DNA from 3 places in the Arthrobacter ramosus genome. Region 2 is predicted to be linked to each of the others. Evidence: riboswitches for the same ligand, from Rfam matches in the RefSeq annotation. Region 2 holds a riboswitch; each other region holds the start of a gene.
What was found. Region 2 has a riboswitch for S-adenosylmethionine ahead of ABD742_RS17740 (hypothetical protein). Riboswitches for the same ligand answer to the same signal wherever they lie in the genome.
Positions count from the first base shown of each region.

Region 1: another riboswitch for S-adenosylmethionine. It lies ahead of ABD742_RS00440 (DUF1737 domain-containing protein); the one in region 2 lies ahead of ABD742_RS17740 (hypothetical protein).
Region 3: another riboswitch for S-adenosylmethionine. It lies ahead of ABD742_RS06420 (aminotransferase class V-fold PLP-dependent enzyme); the one in region 2 lies ahead of ABD742_RS17740 (hypothetical protein).

Region 1 covers NZ_BAAAWN010000001.1:85,857-90,061, reverse strand. Annotated here, with positions in the region: gene ABD742_RS00455 (ornithine cyclodeaminase) at 1-574, opposite strand, end outside; gene ABD742_RS00450 (Lrp/AsnC family transcriptional regulator) at 735-1,166, opposite strand; gene ABD742_RS00445 (hypothetical protein) at 1,222-1,581, shown strand; SAM riboswitch class IV at 1,722-1,834, shown strand; gene ABD742_RS00440 (DUF1737 domain-containing protein) at 1,845-2,102, shown strand; gene ABD742_RS00435 (rhodanese-like domain-containing protein) at 2,099-2,509, shown strand; gene ABD742_RS00430 (O-succinylhomoserine sulfhydrylase) at 2,510-3,718, shown strand; gene ABD742_RS00425 (glutamate--cysteine ligase 2) at 3,728-4,205, opposite strand, start outside.
Region 2 covers NZ_BAAAWN010000001.1:3,847,295-3,851,499, forward strand. Annotated here, with positions in the region: gene ABD742_RS17730 (helix-turn-helix domain-containing protein) at 1-391, opposite strand, end outside; gene ABD742_RS17735 (sodium:solute symporter family protein) at 695-2,227, shown strand; SAM riboswitch class IV at 2,313-2,432, shown strand; gene ABD742_RS17740 (hypothetical protein) at 2,447-2,761, shown strand; gene ABD742_RS17745 (hypothetical protein) at 2,800-2,988, opposite strand; gene ABD742_RS17750 (VIT1/CCC1 transporter family protein) at 3,257-4,205, shown strand, end outside.
Region 3 covers NZ_BAAAWN010000001.1:1,362,679-1,366,883, reverse strand. Annotated here, with positions in the region: gene rsgA (ribosome small subunit-dependent GTPase A) at 1-1,084, shown strand, start outside; gene hisN (histidinol-phosphatase) at 1,176-1,988, shown strand; SAM riboswitch class IV at 2,149-2,261, shown strand; gene ABD742_RS06420 (aminotransferase class V-fold PLP-dependent enzyme) at 2,297-3,721, shown strand; gene ABD742_RS06415 (class I SAM-dependent methyltransferase) at 3,772-4,205, shown strand, end outside.

The sequences.
Region 1 (4,205 bases), 3.8 Mb from region 2:
CCACTGCGTGGGCCGCCGAGCCTGCGATGGTGATGTCGAAGCCCAGGGGAGCCATGTTCCGGACGAACTTCTCCATCGCAACCGGATCCGTGTCCCAGATCCTGACACTGTTTATACCCAACGCCGCCCGGAAGGCCAGGGCCTGAAACTCCGATTGGGTTCCGGTTCCGATCATCGCCATGATCCGGGCATCGGGGCGCGCGAGTTTCTTTGCGACCATCCCGGACGTGGCCGCCGTTCGCAGCGCTGTCAGCACTGTCATCTCTGCGAGGAACGTCGGGTAGCCGTTATGGACGTCGGACAGGACACCGAAAGCTGTCACGGTCTGGAAGCCACGCGCTGGATTCGAAGGGTGTCCATTTACATACTTGAAGCCGTATGTTTCCTGGTCGCTGGTGGGCATCAGCTCGATGACCCCAAATGGGGTGTGACTTGCCACCCGCGGAGTCTTGTCAAAAGACTCCCACCGCCGGAAGTCGTCTTCCAAGTACTGAATCATCTCCGAGATGATGGTCTCCGGGCCCCGCCCGGCCGTCCAGCGAACCATGTTGCGGACATCGACAAAGCGTGTCATGTGCGCTCCTTTCCCTCATAAGCACTGTTGTTACGAGGCTACGGAGCGGCGATATGCATCCACAATTGCCAAAGTATGTACTTTTCATTGAAAATCCATACAAAATCACCCATCCGTATGTACACAATGATCATTCGGCAAGCGTCCGTCATGCGGGCGACTACCGCAGGACGGAACTGAGCAACAGGCTCGTCTCGCTATTGACGATCCCGTCGATGCCGCGGATCCTTCCGAGTACCTGGTCAAAGTCGCTGAGGCTTTCCGTGCGTAGCTCGGCCACGAGGTCCCAACCGCCATTCGTGGTGTGCAGCGCCCAAATCTCTGGAAGTCCCCTGAGCTGGCGAATGACTTTGTCGGCCGATCTTCCCTCCACGGCAATAAGCGCAATAGCTCTAATCGCAAGTGGATCGACCTCGTCGCGGACCCTCGCAGTGAAACCAACGATGGTTCCGGAGGAGACAAGACGCTCGAGCCTGCTATTCACAGTGGCCCTGGCGACGCCCAGCTTACGCGCGAGGCTCGCCACGGACGCCCTTCCGTCTTCCCGGAGGGCGGAGAGGAGCTGACGGTCAAGGTCGGTGAGTGCTGCCATAAAGATAAACGTATCGCCCATTCCCCAAGCGGGCCTGAGTCCGTAGGGTATCGACATGAGCATCTACATCAGCCCCGACTCTGCTGCATGGTCCCTGACGGCCATGGCGACTGGTGCGTCAGCGGGATCAATCGATGATGCGAACGGCATGTCCAACTTGGTAAAGGAAATCTACGAGACAGAGGGTTTCGAAGCCCTGTCAGGCGTGGTTTTTGCCTTGGCTCATCACAACAGCCTCTCGCTGCATGCACTCGCCACGGCCACGGGGATATCCGTACACGAGCTGCTGGAAATCCGGAAGCATCAAGGTTCCACTTTTCATCACTCCCCCTCGGGAGTAGCGTCACGGCTTGATGCCCTTCCGCCCCGCATACAGGCGAGCCTGGAACCGCTGCCGAATGAAACCGAGGCCTAGAGCCCACCCACTGGCTCCCAGTCTTCGCAAGCTCAGCCCGGGGCCCTCGCCAGCGTGGGCCCCGCCGGCTGCCGTCCGGTTACGGAACATGACGACGGCCGGTGATGCAGGCCGCCGTCGTGGATGTTATTTTCTTCTTGAGTAATGAGCACCAGCGCGAAGCCCTGACTTGCTGGTCGGCAACCCTCTCTCCGGCGGGGTGCCTCAGGTGACTACTCGGCGTATCGACACTTTCGAACTGCAAGCGTGACTGAGGAGCACCAATGCCTGAACCCACCGAAGAAAAACTCTCCTACCGTCTCGTCACGGGCCCTGACACCAAGGAATTCTGCGAGCGGATCTCCACCGCCCTCGCGGAGGGATACGTGTTGCACGGGAGCCCGGCCGCGACCTTCAACGGCACCGACGTGATCGTGGCACAGGCCATCGTCCTGCCCGCGGCGATCGCGAGCGCGGATGCCGCCGTTGCCAATGCGGTGGATCAGCTTGATGAAGAGTTCGACGGCGAGGGCCACGCATGAGCTACGCAGGCGACCTCAGTCCGCACGACGCCTGGGCCAAGCTCGAGCAAGGCGCCATCCTCGTGGACGTCCGCACCGAAGGCGAGTGGGCACACATCGGGATCCCTGATACCAAAGCCACGGAAAACGATCCCCTGTTCATCCAGTGGAACCTGGCCGGCGGCATCCCCAACACGCGTTTCATCGAAGAGCTGACGCAACAGGCTCCGGAAGCGGACGGCACCGAGCTGGTCTTCCTCTGCCGCTCCGGCCAGCGTTCCATCGCCGCCGCGATCGCCGCAACCCAGGCCGGCTACACCGCCTACAACGTCCTCGAGGGCTTTGAGGGCGAACCGGACCGCTACGGCGAGCGAACCGTGAACGGCTGGAAAAACCGTGGACTTCCGACGAACCTGGGGAACATCTAAGTGACTTTCAATCCTGACGCCGCCGGCTGGAGCCCTGACACCCAGGCAGTCCGCGGCGGTCTCGACCGCACCAACTTCCAAGAAACGTCCGAGGCCGTCTTCCTGAACTCCGGCTTCGTCTATGAGTCCGCCGCCGCCGCCGAGCGCGCATTCACGGGCGAGGACGAGCGCTTCGTCTACTCCCGTTACGGCAACCCCTCCGTGGCCACTTTCCAGGAGCGCCTCCGCCTGTTGGAAGGCACCGAAGCGTGCTTCGCGACGGCGTCGGGCATGTCTGCTGTCTTCACCGCCCTCGGTGCGTTGCTGGCTGCTGGTGACCGCGTGGTCGCCGCCCGCTCGCTCTTCGGTTCCTGTTTCGTGATCCTCAACGAGATCCTGCCGCGCTGGGGCGTCGAGACCGTCTTCGTCGACGGACCCGACCTGGACCAGTGGCGTGCCGCGTTGTCCGAGCCGACAACGGCAGTCTTCTTCGAGTCGCCGTCGAACCCCATGCAGGAAATCGTGGACATCGCGGCGGTGAGCGAGCTCGCTCACGCGGCGGGCGCCACCGTCGTCGTCGACAACGTCTTTGCCACTCCCCTGCTGCAGCGCTGCGGCGATCTCGGCGCAGACGTGATTGTCTACTCGGGCACCAAGCACATCGATGGCCAAGGCCGGGTCCTGGGCGGAGCGATCCTGGGCACCAAGGAGTTCATCGACGGTCCCGTCAAGCAGCTCATGCGGCACACCGGTCCGTCGCTTTCCGCGTTCAACGCCTGGGTCCTGACCAAAGGCCTGGAGACCATGGCGCTGCGCGTCAACCACTCCTCGGCGTCTGCGTTGCGGATCGCCGAATGGCTTGAGGATCAGCCGGCCATCAGTTGGGTCAAGTACCCCCTGCTGAAGTCGCACCCACAGTACGAGCTGGCCGCGAAGCAAATGAAGGCCGGCGGAACCGTGCTCACCTTTGAGCTGCTCCCCTCGGCGGGGCGATCGGCGAAAGAGGCCGCCTTCGCGCTGCTGGACGGTCTCGCCGTCATCGACATCTCGAACAACCTCGGCGACTCAAAGTCCCTCATCACCCACCCCGCCACGACCACGCACCGCGCCATGGGTCCGGAAGGCCGAGCGGCCATTGGCCTGAGCGACGGCGTCGTGCGGCTTTCGGTGGGGCTGGAGGATGTGGGCGACCTCATCGGGGACCTGGAGCGGGCCCTCAAGCAGATCTAGCCCGGCGGGTTAACCCGGCGCTTCGCGCCAGTCCTGGCGCACCCAGGTGAGGACGGGCTGCGGCTTGGTGTCGCTCTCGTCCCTCTCCGAGCGCATCGTGATCTGAACGGCGTGCTCGACGACGGCGGCCAACCCGGCGGCGTCGGGCGCGCCCCCGTTGGTCTCGCTCCAGCGCCCGGCAACACCACGCTGTTCGATAGCGCCGTTGCCGCGGCCCAGGATGGCTGCCACGCCGGTTTGGACCAAGTCGAATTCACCCTGTTCGGCGAGCACAGGTTCCAGATACTCCACCAACGACCAGACGACGTCCGCGGCGGGCTCCGGGCGGAAGGTTCCGAAGTCCAGCAGTTCGGTGCGGAGTCCAAAGTTGCTTGCCTGCCAGGACGCCATCCGCAAAAGCGCCGTAGGCACGGCCGCCGGCTCTATTCCGGCATGGTACTCACGAACAGAAGTCTCAACCAAGGCCCTGACGAGCACCGCGATGAGC
Region 2 (4,205 bases):
CGACGGCGTAAAGCTCGGCTTCTCCCCGGCCGCGGGGCTCGATGGAGGCCTGCAGGATCTGCAACCTCCGTTCCGATCGGGCGGTCAGGAGCCGTTCCACGATTCCCTGGCCGCCGAGCGAAATCCGCGGCCCATCGTCGCGCCGGGTCAGATGGGTCTCCGGCGCGGCAAAAAGGTCCCCGATGGACACCGAAAGAACTTGGCAAAGCGTCACAAGGGAAGCGACCGACGGCGATGTCAGGTCACGCTCCACACGGCTCAGGAACCCTTTGGTCAGGCCGGTGGCGTCGGCAACCTGCTCGATGGTGAGCCGCTGCGATTGGCGTGCGGCACGGATTCTGGAACCGATGGCAACGGGGACGTTGCTCGGTTCAACGGGGAGAGCCTTCATTCACGAACCTTTCAGGCCGTTTATGCGGCCCTGTCATTGCAGCAATAGTAGCCGGATCGCCCGCGTGGCCGGGCCTTTGGCTAGCTAGAAGTCCGCCGATGAGTCCGCTCCGCAAAGCAGCGCCTTGACTGTTACTCGCATCACTACGTATCCTCATAGGCAACAAGTGTTGTTTGTGAGGCATACATCACAGACTACTCTCCCCAATCACCCGCGCAGAGACCTTCCGCGACCCGCAACGAAACCCAGCGGACGGGCGTCGGAATCCCCAGGAACTCTGCGCATCACTTTCAGGAGCCAACCGTGGACTCTTCGTTCATCAATATTGCGATCGTGGTGGTGTATTTGCTCGCCATGCTGGCCTTCGGCTGGTGGGGCAAGTCGCGCACCAAGAACAACAGCGACTTCCTGGTGGCAGGGCGCCGCCTCGGTCCGATGCTCTACACCGGCACCATGGCCGCCGTCGTCCTCGGCGGCGCATCGACGGTTGGCGGCGTCGGCCTCGGCTACAAGTTCGGCATATCCGGCATGTGGCTGGTAGTCGCCATCGGTTCGGGCGTCCTCCTCCTGAGCCTGCTTTTCGCCGGCACCATCCAGCGGTTGAAGATCTACACGGTCTCCCAGATGCTGAGCCTGCGTTACGGCCAGCGCGCCACGCAGACCTCCGGCATCGTCATGCTGGCCTACACCCTTATGTTGTGCGCCACGTCCACGGGCGCCTACGCCACCATCTTCGTCGTCCTCTTCGGCTGGGAGCGCTGGCTCGCCATCGCCGTCGGCGGCGCCATCGTCCTGGTCTACTCCACCATCGGCGGCATGTGGTCCATCACCCTCGCCGACCAGGTGCAGTTCATCATCAAGACGGTGGGCATCTTCTTTCTCATGCTCCCGTTCGTCCTTAACGCGGCAGGCGGCTTCGACGGCATCCGTGCCCGTGTTGACGCCAGCTTCTTCCAGTTGGACGGCATCGGAGCCCAGACGATCATCACGTACTTCGTGGTCTACACCCTGGGCTTGCTGATCGGCCAGGACATCTGGCAGCGCGTCTTCACTGCCAAGACCCCCAAGGTGGCCCGTTGGGGCGGCGCCACTGCCGGTGTCTACTGCGTCCTGTACGGCGTCGCCGGCGCTTTGATCGGCCTTGCCGCCCGCGTTGCCCTGCCCAACATCGACGTCAAGGCCCTTGGCAAGGACGTTGTCTACGCCGAGGTAGCCACCCACATCCTGCCGATCGGCATCGGCGGCCTCGTCATGGCGGCGGCAGTCGCGGCCATGATGTCCACCGCTTCCGGAGCCCTCATCGCCGCAGCCACCGTTGCCCGCGCCGACGTGGTCCCGTTCGTGGCCAGCTGGTTCGGCAAGACGATCAACACCGACGACACCGAAAACCCCGAGCACGACGTCAAGGCCAACCGGTACTGGGTCCTTGGCCTGGGCATCGTGGCCGTGTTGATCTCCATGGCGGCGCAAGACGTCGTCGTGGCCCTGACCATCGCCTACGACATCCTGGTGGGCGGCCTGCTGGTTGCTATCCTCGGTGGCTTGGTCTGGAAGCGTGGCACCGGTATTGCCGCGGCTTGGTCCATGGCGGTCGGGTCCATACTGACGCTGGGCCTGCTGATCGCTTACGCCACGGGAATCATCCCCAGTGAAGACGGCGTCTACGCCAACGATCCCATCTACTGGGGCCTCGGCGCCTCGCTCCTGGTCTACGTTGTGGTCTCCCTCCTGACGCCGCCAACCGAGCCCGCCGTCCGCGAAGCATGGGACCGCCGCGTTGCCGGGGCGGCCGTGGAGGAACTCCCCTTGGAAGTCCACCCGGTGGCCAGCCACTAAGCTTCACAGAGTCAAGTACAACGGCGGCGCCGCACCTTCTCCTTGGGAGGGTGCGGCGCCGCTGCTGCATGTACAGTAGGAAGAGCTTCAAGAGATGTGGTGCAAAGCTCCGACTTGCCACACGCCAACCCCATGTTCACGGGTGGTTCGGATGAAGAAGCGGCCCGGCTCGGACCAGAGACAACCGAACGGGCAAGAGCAACTCCACAGGAGAAGGCCATGCCTTTCGAAAACGGCGCCACAGCCGACCGCACCACCCACTCCGGCACCCTCTTGTTGCCCCGCCCCCGGCGGGTGGACGAGTTCGTCCGGGTGATTCCCGGCGTCGACCTCTCCCAAGGCTCCATCACGTTCGTGGTGGACGGAAACCTGGAACGCTATTGGCATCATGAGCCCCGGCTCATCACCGAAGCGCTTTCAAAAGCAGTCCAGCCCGCGCGCTGGTTCCCCGCGACACGGAAACTCACCCTTACGGTGGCGGCAACCGGGCACCGGGCGGGCGTGCAGAGGCACTTCATCCTGAGCGCGTTCTAGCTACCAGGGTTTAGCACGTCGGGTTTAGCGAGCCGGGGCTATTCGATATCTTCGGACTCACGGTGTTCGTCGGCATCGAGCGGAACCACCCGTTCGTCATCGTCAAGAACCTCGGGCTGGTCCTCCCAGTCTTCCTCCACCGCCAGGTCCTCGCTGTAGTCATAGGCGGGATCGGCCTCGACCGTGGGACGGTCGGGGTGGCGGGCGTGGGTTTCGGTGCTGTCCATGGTGCAACCTCCGTTCGACGTGCCGCTGAGCCCATCGCACAGGCATATGAGGCAGCCGGTCATCACGCTACCCCGCCAATTCGTGGACCCTGTTCATCCATCCCAGCACTGCCCCCTGCGGCGGTCAAGGCCTCCCGCGAGTCTCCCGGTTTTTGAGGTGCACCTAAAATATCCAGTAAGGATTGCCAGCCGAAAAGCCGCGGAAATTGGCGATAAAGTGGAGCTGCAATGAGGCGATGAAGCCCGCCCCAGCAACCCAGGAGTCCCGGTGCAACCGCACACAAAACCCTCGCATTCAGGCAATCCCTCGGACTCGAGCAGTCCATCGCAAGACGCAGCAGCCACCAAGACTCCCCCGTCGTCGTCGGACATCAAGCGCTGGCGGCAGTACTTGGCGGACGAGCGGGCCGAGGCCGCCGTGTACCGCGAACTGGCGCAGCGCCGGGACGGCGAGGAACGCGAAATCCTTTTGGCCCTCGCTGAGGCTGAGGGCCGCCATGAGGCGCACTGGCTCAGGGTCCTCGGCGAACATGCCGGCATGCCGAAGGCGGCCTCGGTCCGGAGCCAAATGCTCGGCTTCCTGGCCCGGAACTTCGGATCAGTGTTCGTGTTGGCCCTCGCCCAACGGGCTGAAGGCCGCTCGCCTTACGCGAAGGATCCAGCAGCGACCCGCGCCATGGCGGCCGACGAACAGATCCACGAAGAAGTAGTCCGCGGCCTGGCGACGCGCGGCCGCAACAGGTTGTCCGGCACCTTCCGCGCGGCCGTATTCGGCGCCAACGATGGCCTGGTCAGCAACCTTTCCCTCGTGATGGGCATGGCGGCCACGGGCGTTCCCGCGGCCGTGGTCCTGTTCAGCGGTATCGCCGGCCTTTTGGCGGGCGCGCTGTCCATGGGTGCCGGCGAGTATGTCTCGGTCCGCTCGCAGCTCGAGCTCCTCAAGGCCACCCGACCCACCCAAGCCACGCTGACCGCAGCCCCGGCCCTGGACATCGAGCACAATGAGCTGGTCCTCGTGTATCTGGCCCGGGGCATGTCCCGGGAAGCCGCCGAACACCGCGCAGCAGAACGCATGGGCCTCTACAGCTGCGACTGCGATCCCAGCCTCTCGCTCCACCCCGAAGTGGAAGAAACCGTGAACGAGCACGAGGCCGTAGGCTCCGCCTGGGGCGCAGCGATCTCGAGCTTCTGCTTCTTCGCTTCGGGCGCCATCGTGC
Region 3 (4,205 bases), 2.5 Mb from region 2:
CGACGTCCGGATCCGCCCCAACAAGAAGGGCACACGCCCCCGCACGAAGGACCGCCCCAGCCACGACGACGCCGTGATCGGGCGCATCATCACAGTCGACCGCGGCCGCTACACCGCGATAGTGGGCGAAAGCTCGGACAATGAGCGCATCGTCATTGCCGCCCGTGCCCGGGAGCTGAGGCGCTCCCCCGTGGTTCCCGGAGACTTCGTGGCCCTCGTCGGCGATGTGTCCGGAGCCCCGGACACCCTCGCCCGCCTCGTGCGCGTCGAGGAGCGCAAGACCCTCCTGCGGCGGAGTGCCGATGACACGGATCCGATCGAACGGGCCGTCGTCGCCAACGCCGACCAGCTCGTGGTGGTGGTTGCGGCCGCCAACCCGGAGCCGCGCACCGGATTCATCGACCGCGCCTTGGTGGCAGCGTACGACGCCGGAATCGAGCCGCTGCTGCTCGTTACCAAAGCGGACGTCAAGGATCCGACGGAACTCCTTGCCAACTATGTGAGCCTGGGTTTCCCCATCATCATCAGCCGGACGGCCGACGCAGGGGCTTCCGGCATCGACGCCCGTTCCGACGACGGCTTGTCCGCCCGCCTCGACGGCGACGCCGTCGGCCAATTGCGGGACTACCTCGACGGCAAGGTCACCGTGCTCCTGGGCCATTCCGGCGTCGGGAAGTCCACCATGGTGAATGCCCTCACCGGCGCCGAACGCGCCACGGGCGGGGTCAACGCCGTGACGGGCCGGGGCCGCCATACCTCGTCCTCAGCGCTTGCACTAAAGCTCAGTGACGCCCCCGGCGGCAGCTGGATCATCGATACGCCCGGCATCCGTTCCTTCGGCCTCGCCCACGTGAACCCGGACCGCATCCTGCATGCCTTCCCGGATCTGGAACCTGGAACGGAAATGTGCGAGCGAGGCTGCAAGCACGATGCCTCCGCGGTTCGCTGCGGACTGGATTCCTGGGTCGCTGACGGCCACGCCGGCGAGGCAGGCCCGGCCCGCTTGGCGTCGTTGCGCCGGCTCCTCGGCGCGGACCCGCGCATGGAAGCCCAAGAGGCGAAGGAACTGGGCACTGTCAATTAATAGCCCGGTCAATTAACAGCACGGTCAACTACCTGCGCGCTTGCCGTCCTACCTCCCCGGCTCACCGGCGAATAGACGGTAGTTTGGAACCATGACCCAACCCGATTCGAGCTACAACGACGACCTGCGGCTGGCACACGTCCTGGCCGACTCCGTCGATTCCCTGACAATGGAGCGGTTCAAGGCACTGGACCTCCAGGTCGAGACCAAACCCGACCTGAGCCCCGTCACCGATGCCGACAAAGCCGCCGAGGAAGCTATCCGCGGGCAGCTCTCCCGTTCCCGCCCCCGCGACGCCGTCCTCGGGGAAGAATTCGGCAGCACGGGCCACGGCTCAAGGCGTTGGATCATCGATCCCATCGACGGGACCAAGAACTTCGTGCGCGGCGTGCCCGTCTGGGCTACGTTGATCGCCCTCGTGGACGAGGGCGAGGTAGTAGTGGGGCTCGTGAGCGCTCCGGCGCTCGGCAAGCGTTGGTGGGCGGCCAAGGGCTCGGGCGCCTACATGGGCCGATCCCTGGCCGCAGCCACCCGGCTGAAGGTTTCCAACGTGTCGCGGCTTGAAGACGCCTCGCTTTCCTACTCCGAGCTGTCCGAGTGGAAGCAGCATGGTTCGCTGGACAGCTTCCTGGGCCTCGAGAACGATGTCTGGCGCAGCCGTGCGTACGGTGATTTCTGGTCCTACTGCCTCGTGGCCGAGGGCGCCGTGGACATCGCCGCGGAGCCGGAACTCCAGGTCTACGACATGGCGGCCTTGGTTCCGATCGTGACGGAAGCCGGCGGACGCTTCACGTCCCTCGACGGCGCGGATGGTCCCTTCGGCGGAAACGCCGTCGCTACCAACTCGATCCTGCACTCGGAGGTCCTCAAGAGGCTCAACCCCGAGCTCGACGACCTCCTCTAGTCCTCTCTCTTCACTGAACAAACGACGGCGGACGCCCCTTTTTGGGGGCGTCCGCTGCTTTTTCTTCGGCAGAACGCACAGTTATCCGGCGGTGTAATAATCCGCTTAACAATCCGGGTCACGTTGGAACCAGCCTTGCCGGTGTCCTACGCTCTTTACAGGTCACGAGTGCCAGCGCGAAACCCCGGTTTGCTGGCCGGCAACCCTCCATCGCGGCGGGGTGCCCCGGGTGACGACCCGGCCGGTCCGGAACGGATGCGGCAAGCGCGGACCCCCTGTACGCAGGGGTCCCTCTTGAGTGAGGTCCCATGAGCACAGCGACATTTACTTCCCCGGCTCTTTCGCAGCACAACGAATCCGCACAGCAGCGCGGTGAAGCCCTCCCCCGGGCATCCCGCCCACTGGCCGCGGTCACCGGCGCGGAGTTGCAGGCACCCTTGATCCAGGGCGGCCACATCCGCTACGCCAACCTCGACTACGGCGCGTCCGCACCTGCCCTGACCGTGGTTTCCGCGTACCTCAACGAGATCCTGCCGTACTACGCGAGCGTCCACCGCGGCGCAGGCTATGCCTCCCAGATCAGCACCTCGGTCTACGAAAACGCCCGCAACATCGTCCGTGACTTCGTTGGCGGGCGGCCGGACGATTCGGTCATTTTCACTCGCAACACCACCGATTCCCTCAATCTGCTGGCCGGCTGCTTGCCGGTTGAGGACGGTCGGCACCTTGGCGAAGTCCTTTACCTGGACATTGAGCACCACGCCAATCTCCTGCCGTGGCAAGGCGTCCCCCACCGCAGCATCGTTGCCGCGGGAACGTTGTCCGAGACCGTGTCCAATGTCCGCACGGCGCTCTCCCACGGGGGCGTCAGCCTCCTGGCTGTCACCGGCGCGTCGAACGTGACCGGCGAAATCCTGCCCATCAAGGACCTCGCTGCCTTGGCCCACGAATTCGGGGCGCGGATTGTGGTGGACGCGGCCCAGCTCGCCCCGCACCGCCGCATCGATATCGCCGCCGCGGATGTCGACTACTTGGTTTTCTCGGGGCACAAGCTCTATGCACCGTTCGGCGCCGGTGTCCTGGTGGGCCGCCCCGATTGGCTCGACGCCGGCACACCGCACCTTGCCGGAGGCGGAGCCGTCCGCGAGGCGCGCCTTGACTCTGTCAGCTGGGCCACGGGACCGGCCAGGCACGAAGGCGGCTCCCCGAACGTGCTCGGCGCTGCCACCCTCGCACGGGCCACACAAGTGATTGCCAGCCTCGACCACGATGAATGGCACGCCCACGAGGCCGCTATCCGCTCGCATCTGGTCGAGGGCCTCAAGGAGATCGACGGCGTGACCGTGCACCAGATCTTCAGCGACACCGATCCCCAGGACACCATCGGCGTCGTGAACTTCTCGCTCCAGGGCTACGACGCCGGACTGGTGGCTGCCTACCTTGCGGCCGAGCACGGCATTGGCCTGCGCGACGGACGCTTTTGCGCCCACCCGCTGCTCAAGCGCCTCGGCCTTCCCTCCGGATCCCTTCGAGCCAGTTTCGGCGTGGGCTCGCGCTTGGAAGACGCCACCCGGCTCATCGCGGGCATCCAAGCGCTCAAGAGCAATGGCCTCGGCTGGGACTACGTGGTGGATGCCGGCCGGTGGGTCCCGGCGAACGACCACCGAAGCTACCCGGAGTGGGCTCCCAACACTCCCGGGACCGCGGGCGCCGCTCCCTGCAGCACCGACTGATTGCGGTAGATTCGTAGGGTATTTTTCCTGTCCTACGAAGGAGTTCCTGCGTGGCCCCGCGACCCAAAGGCACGTCAGCCGGCCCCAAGCTTTATGAGGAGCGGCGCCTTGAACTCGGCCGGAGTTTCCAGGACGGCGGAGAACACTATGACCGTGTCCGGCCCGGCTACCCTGCGGATTCGGCAGACTGGCTGCTGCCTGAAGGTGCGCGGGACGCGGCAGACATCGGCGCCGGCACCGGAAAGTTCACGTCGCTCCTCGTCGAGCGCGGGCTGGCTGTGTCCGCAGTGGACCCTTCCACGGACATGCTCATCCAACTGCGCAAAACGCATCCACAAGTGGTCGCCCTGAAGGGCACGGCCGAGGCAACTGGACTGGCGGACTCAGCATTCGACGTCGTCAGCGTTGCCCAGGCCTGGCACTGGTGCGATCCCCTCGCCGCCAGCACCGAGATCGCCCGGATCCTTCGACCCCAGGGCGTCTT